Regions from separate parts of the Brevibacterium limosum genome, predicted to be linked through region 3. Evidence: predicted binding sites of a transcription regulator. Region 3 holds the regulator's gene; each other region holds the start of a gene.

Region 1 (2,267 bases), 1.5 Mb from region 3:
CCGCCGAGGCGGGCCTGCCCGCCCTCGAGCTGCTCGAATTCCGCGTGGAATCCCCGGAGCCCGAGGCGGCGCGGCAGGTGCTCGAGGAGCTCGGCGCCGGTGACACCACGGTGGTCGAGGGGCCCGACTGCCGTCTGCGGGCGCGTCTGCGCGGCCCCGCCGGCGTCCTCGAGTTCTGACATCACCGAAAACCGGCAGTTCACCCGCCGCAGCGCCGCGTGATGCGGCTAGACTCGCAGGCGTGCTCAGTCGAACCCGCATCGTCTCCCGCCCACGCCTCCGCGCCCTGACCTCCCTTGCCGCTGCCTGGCTGCTCATCGGGCTGAGCGCCTGCGCACCCGCAGCCGAAGACGAGACCCGACCGACTCCGCATGCGGCCGAAACACAGGTCGCATCGTCTGACCCGAGCGGTGAAGCCGGTGACAAGCCGAGCGGCGAACCGACGGAGTCGCCCACGCCCACCGAGACCGCGAGCGTCGACGACGCCGGTGCGGCAGGAGTCAGCGAAGCCGATATCGACACGCACGGCGGCGGGAAATGGGACCGGCCGAAAGAGGAGGCCGGGCCCAACCGTGACGACGGCACAACCTTCAAGGTCGCACTGCGCGTCGAAGACAACCTGCCCATCGACGTCGACCAGGCAGGGGACTTCATCATCAAGACCCTGCAGGACGAGCGCGGCTGGCAGGACATCGACGCCGTCTCCATCGAGCTCGTCGACGAGGGCCAGGACACGATGATCTCCATCGCCAGCCCCGACACCGTCGACGAGATGTGTCTGCCCCTGCGTACCCTGGGCAAGCTCTCGTGCCGCAACGGGCCCAACGTCATCCTCAACGCCAAACGCTGGGTCTCTGCCACGGACGAATTCGACGACATCGTCCAGTACAGGCAGTACCTCATCAACCACGAGGTCGGTCACGCGCTCGGCCACGGCCACGAATCCTGCCCCGGCCCGGGCCAGACCGCCCCACTCATGCAGCAGCAGACGAAGGGTCTGCAGGGCTGCGAACCCAACGGGTGGCCGTCGAAGGGCTGACCGCACGCATGCCCGCCGTTGCGTGTGACGGCGGCCTCAGCCTCCTCGGGAATAACAACGACCCTCAGCCTGTTGATTGAGTCGTATACGCTCAACTTTGAAAGAGGAGGTCAGCTTTGGCCACATTCTTCGGACCCGCAGGCTCGGGCGGAGACTCGTTCGACGAGTTCCTCGCTCGTTTCCTCCAGGGACAGACCGGAGCCCGCAGAGGCCGTTCCGTCGACATCAACCGACTGCTGAGCAAGCGCAGCCATGAAGTCATCGAAGCGGCTGCGGAGTTCGCAGGGCGTCACGGCCAGTCTGAGGTCGACGCACTCCATATCCTGCGCACCATGGTCGATTCCGAACCCGGAATCTCCGCGGTGCGTCAGGCGGGTGCGGACCCCGAGCTCATCGCCCATGCGATCGAAGAGCGCCTTCCGGCCAGTACCGACACCGGGGCGGATTCCACGCCCACACTGACCGGTTCGGCCCAGCGCGCTCTGCTCGACGCCTATCAGGTGGCGCGGGCCTTCGGGTCGACCTACATCGATCCGGAGCACATGTTCTTCGCCTTCGTGCTCAATCAGGAGATGCCCGCCGGTCGGATCCTCGCGCAGGCGGGAGTCACGCAGGCAGCCCTGCAGGCCGGTGCCGAGGCGGCCGAAGCCGGAGGCATGCACCCCGGTCAGGACGCCGAGGGTGAGGACGGTCAGGAATCCGTGTTGGAGAAGTTCGGCACCGACCTCACCGAACTCGCCGCCGAAGGCAAGCTCGATCCCGTCATCGGCCGTTCGCAGGAGATCGAGCAGACGATCGAGATCCTCGCTCGCCGGACGAAGAACAACCCGGTCCTCCTCGGTGAAGCCGGCGTCGGCAAGACCGCGGTCGCTGAAGGCCTCGCACAGGCCATCCACTCGGGTGAGGTGCCCAAGCAGCTGCAGGGCAAGCGCATCATCGCTCTCGATATGCCCGGAATGCTCGCGGGCACCCGCTACCGCGGTGATTTCGAGGAGCGCCTGACCGGAGCACTGAACGAGATCGCCGACGACGGAGACATGATCGTCTTCGTCGATGAACTCCACACCCTCGTCGGTGCCGGCGGCAACGGCGAAGCGAACTCGATGGATGCCGGAAACATCCTCAAACCGCGACTGGCCCGCGGCGATCTGCACATGATCGGCGCGACCACGCTCAAGGAGTACCGCACCATCGAGAAGGATTCGGCTCTCGAACGCCGCTTCCAGCC
Region 2 (2,267 bases), 170 kb from region 3:
CTCAGACGCTCGATCGACGCGGAGTCGGTCTCCTTCGCCAGAGCCATGTCCTCCATCTTCAGGCGGTCCACGGCACGGCGGAGCTCATCGATCTCGACCGGGGCCGAGTCGATCTCCATCCGCAGGCGGGAAGCCGCCTCGTCGACGAGGTCGATGGCCTTGTCCGGCAGCTGTCGACCGGTGATGTACCGGTTCGACATCGTGGCCGCCGCGACCAGGGCACCGTCGTTGATGGTGACCTTGTGGTGGGCTTCGTAGCGTTCCCTGAGTCCGCGCAGGATCGCGATCGTGTCCTCGACGCTGGGCTCACCGACGAACACCTGCTGGAACCGGCGCTCCAGGGCAGGATCCTTCTCGATGTTCTCGCGGTACTCGTCCAGGGTCGTGGCACCGATCATGCGCAGCTCACCGCGGGCGAGCATGGGCTTCAGCATATTGCCCGCGTCCATCGAGGAGTCCCCGCCGGAGCCGGCGCCGACGATCGTGTGGAGCTCGTCGATGAAGGTGATGATCCGGCCGTCGGCGTTCTTGATCTCCTCGAGTACGGCCTTGAGCCGCTCCTCGAATTCGCCGCGGTACTTCGCACCGGCGACCATCGCGGAGAGGTCGAGGCTGATGAGGGTCTTGTCGCGCAGTGATTCGGGCACGTCTCCGGCCACGATCCGCTGGGCCAGGCCCTCGACGACGGAGGTCTTGCCGACGCCGGGCTCACCGATGAGGACGGGGTTGTTCTTCGTCCTGCGGGAGAGCACCTGCACGACGCGGCGCACCTCCTTGTCGCGGCCGATCACCGGGTCGAGTTTGCCCTCACGGGCGACGGCGGTGAGGTCGATGCCGTACTTCTCCAGCGACTGCATCGTCTCCTCGGGGTTCTCCGAGGTGACCTTCTTGCCGGCACGCAGTTCGGGCAACGCCGCGAGCAGCGCGTCCCGGTTCGCCCCGTTCGAGCGCAGCGCCTCACCGGTGCCGTCCTTGCCGGCCGCGGCGGCCAGCAGCAGGTGCTCGGTCGAGACGAACTGATCGCCGAGGGCGGTCATCTCCTCCTGAGCGAGGTTCATCATCTCCAGCCCGGCCCGGGACAGTCCCGGCTGGCTGACGGTGGAACCGCTGACGGTCGGGAATCCGCCGATCACGGATTCGATGGACCGCAGCACGGTCTGCGGATCGGCGCCGACCTTCGTCAGCAGGGTCGCGGCCAGCGAATCGGGCTGGCCGAGCAGGGCGGCGACGAGGTGGGCCGGTTCGATCTGGTTGTTCTTCCGGGCGACGACGTCGTTGACCGCAGTCTGCAGCGCCTCCCGGGATTTCGTTGTCATCTGTGCGTCCATGCGCATCTCCTTCATGAAAATCTGTGCTGATCTCAGCTCTCGAAAGGATCAACACCGACAAAGTTGAGTCTATTCCGCTCAACCTTGGATTTCGAGGAAGAGCATCGCCGAGGCGGCCCGCCCGGAACCGTGTCCGCGTCCGGCCGCGACCGGCCCGCCCGGAACCGCGCCCTGCCGACCCGGGCCTGTGGTGCCGGAGCTGCGCTCCGCCCTTACCGGGCGATGACCGACTGGAGGTCGAAGCGGTGGAGCACCCGGTCGGCGATCTCGGGGTCGGTGCCGCGCTCACGACGAGCCTTGAGCACTTCGGCGCGAGCGGACTGCATGGCCTTCTTCTGCACCTGCAGCATCTGCTCGCGGTGCTCCTTGAACGCCATCACCTGCTCCGAGCTCGCCTGCTCGTCGGTGGTGCCGCTGAGCTGGTCGTGGAGGACTCTGAATCGAGCCCGCAGCGGTTCGATGACGTCGTCGGGCAGGCTGTCATCGTTCTTGATCTCGCGCATCGCCGCCTTGTAGGCGCGCAGAGCGATGTCCCTCGTCGCCTGGTGCTCCTTCTCCGCTTCGTCGTCGATGCCGAGGATGCCGACGATGGTCGGGAAGCTCAGACCGGCCAGCACAAGAGTGACCAGCAGGACCACTGCGGCCGCGACGACGATATAGGACCGGCCGGGGAACGGGGCTCCGGAGCTCGTGGCGGCCGGGATCGACAGGGCCAGGGCGACGGTGGCCAGGCCGCGCATCCCGCCCCAGGTCATCAGGGTCGCATCGCGGATGCTCAGAGGTGCCGCATCGGGATCCTCCTCGCGTCTCTTGCGTTCGATGACAGTGCCCAGCAGCAGCCAGACGAAACGCACGGCGACGACGACAACGGCGATGAGCCCGCCGACGAGCAGCGCCCGCCCGAGGTCGGCATGTTCGGATTCGACGATGAGGCGCAGA
Region 3 (2,267 bases):
GCCAGCAGCAGGTACGGCCCGAAGGGCTGATCGCGCATTCCCTTGAGCGCACCGTCGATCCCGGTGAACTCCTCCGGGTCTCCGGTCGCCGCCGACATCACAATGAGGATGCCTACCGACAGCAGGGTCGCACCTTTGCCCAGATACCCGACGACACCGGTGAATCCGACGAGGAAACGAGTGATCGCGCTGTGTGGCCGACGCAGCTCCTCTTTCCACTTCCGTCGCAGACCGTTGATGCAGAAGGCGATGCCGATGATCGCAATCACTGCGCCGACGGCCATGAGGACATACAGTCCACCCGGTGATTTCGCCACGGTCGTCGAGGCCTGTGAGCTCGTCTTGCCCGAGTCCGCTCCCCCTCCGAAGACGAACTGGGAGAAGGTCGCAGCAACCACCACATAGGCGACGGCAGAACCGACCATTGTGAAGAAATCGATCCACTGCCTCCGCCCCTGTTTCTCCTGCGGATCCCGGGTCCCCGCACCACGCAGCGATGCCGAGCCGAAGAACGCGTTGACCAGACACCACAACGCCATCAGTGCACAGCCGAGGAAGCAGATGATGATCAGCACCATGCCGAAGGGCTGCGAAGCGATCTGTCCGACGGCACCGACCTGATCGGCTTCTCCCCCGCCCTGACCGAGCCCGATCGTCACAGCGGTCGCACCGAGGATGGCGTGTACCAATCCGTTGGCAATGAAGCCGGCACGGGCCACCCGCTCGAACCAGCGGCTGTCCGCGACTTCTTGAGCCGCCGTATCAGCGCTGTCGGCGACCTGTCGAACCTTCTCTTTCTCGTTCACAGAGATCAGTGTCGCACAGCGCCTGCACTGATCCACGCCGCCATGCGACGGAAGCTCCGAGCATCTGCGCCGAGGCGGGGCGCGAACCCGATCAAAGGTTCGCGCCCCGCCTCGGCGCAGTTCTCAGTCTCGCGGTGTCTCTGTCCGGCTGCGGCCGGCTCAGCCGCGTCGGTACCGGTTGTACAGCACGAGTGCCCCGGGTTCGGGACGGCCCTGCGGACGACGCCCCCTGGAGATCGAGACGACGTCGCCGCCCATGGTGCCGGCTGCAAAGACACGCGCATCGCGTTCCTGCGCCGACCTGCGTGCCCGAACCTCGTCCTCGAGCTCCTCATTGCGCGACCTGAGCGCATCGACCTGATTCTGCAGGTCGATGATCTTCTTGATCCCGACGAGGTTGACTCCCTCGTCCTGCGACAGCTGCTGGATCAGGCGCAGCTTGGCGATGTCCTTGCCGGAGTAGCGCCGCCCCCGACCCGCAGTGCGTTCCGGAATGACGAGGCCCAGGCGGTCATACTGCCGCAGCGTCTGCGGGTGCATGCCCGCCAGATCCGCAGCCACCGAGATGACATACACCGCCGCACTCGATGAAATGTGCATTGTGATTCACCACCTCAACTGGCCTTGGCTTTGTCCAGCAAGCCGGCGCGTGGATCCTCACCTTCGGTGGCGGCCTTGAACGACTCGACCGCCTGCTTGGCTTCCTTGGACAGATTCTTCGGCGCCACGATCTCGACCGTCGCCAGCAGATCGCCGGTGCCTTTCTTCGATTTCACACCCTTGCCTCGCACGCGCAGGGTCCGCCCCGAAGGCGTGCCCGGTGCGACCTTGACCTTGACTGCCATTCCGCCCAGGGTCGGCACCTTGACCTCGGCGCCGAGGGCCGCCTCGTCGAAGCTGATCGGCAGATCCATCCGCAGGTTCTCACCGTCACGGGTGAACACAGGGTGTGGGCTCACATGCACGGTGAGGATCACGTCTCCGGCCTCACCGCCGTTGGGACTGGACTTGCCCTTGCCCGCAAGGCGGATCTTCTGTCCGTCCTTGACCCCCATCGGGGTGCGCACGGTCAGCGGCTTTCCGCCGGGCATGTTCAGCTTCACCGAGGCGCCGTCGATGGCCTCGGTGAACGACAGCGTCGTGCTCGACTTGATGTCGCCGCCCTTGACCGGAGGCTGGTAGCCGCCGTATCCGCCGCCACCGAAGCCTCCGCCGAATCCGCCGAGCAGATCTGCCAGGTCCGGGGGGACGTCTCCCCCGCCGCCGTAGGTCGTGCGGGTCCGCATCCGTCCGCCGCCTCCGAAGAGGTCGGAGAACACGTCCTCGAATCCGCCGCCGGCAGCACCGCCGGGTCCGCCGGAGCCGGCACTGAATCTGGCGCCGCCGCCCATCGCGCGGACCTGATCGTACTGAGCTCGAGATTCCTTGTCGGAGAGCACCTGGTGGGCCTGGCCGATCTCC

The links. Region 3 encodes HspR, which represses chaperone genes until heat shock. Its sites were predicted from a motif close to AAGTTGAGTCNNNNNGACTCAACTT; they were not measured.
Region 1: the regulator HspR is predicted to act here: its motif matches at 1,113-1,137, upstream of GUY37_RS14445 (ATP-dependent Clp protease ATP-binding subunit).
Region 2: the regulator HspR is predicted to act here: its motif matches at 1,389-1,413, upstream of clpB (ATP-dependent chaperone ClpB).

What each region holds. Positions count from the first base shown of each region.
Region 1 is NZ_CP050154.1:3,179,229-3,181,495, reverse strand. It holds gene GUY37_RS14455 (VOC family protein) at 1-179, shown strand, start outside; gene GUY37_RS14450 (DUF3152 domain-containing protein) at 242-1,039, shown strand; gene GUY37_RS14445 (ATP-dependent Clp protease ATP-binding subunit) at 1,156-2,267, shown strand, end outside.
Region 2 is NZ_CP050154.1:303,033-305,299, forward strand. It holds gene clpB (ATP-dependent chaperone ClpB) at 1-1,328, opposite strand, end outside; gene GUY37_RS01340 (Na+/H+ antiporter) at 1,541-2,267, opposite strand, start outside.
Region 3 is NZ_CP050154.1:468,113-470,379, reverse strand. It holds gene GUY37_RS02030 (DUF1206 domain-containing protein) at 1-806, opposite strand, end outside; gene GUY37_RS02025 (heat shock protein transcriptional repressor HspR) at 966-1,406, opposite strand; gene GUY37_RS02020 (DnaJ C-terminal domain-containing protein) at 1,421-2,267, opposite strand, start outside.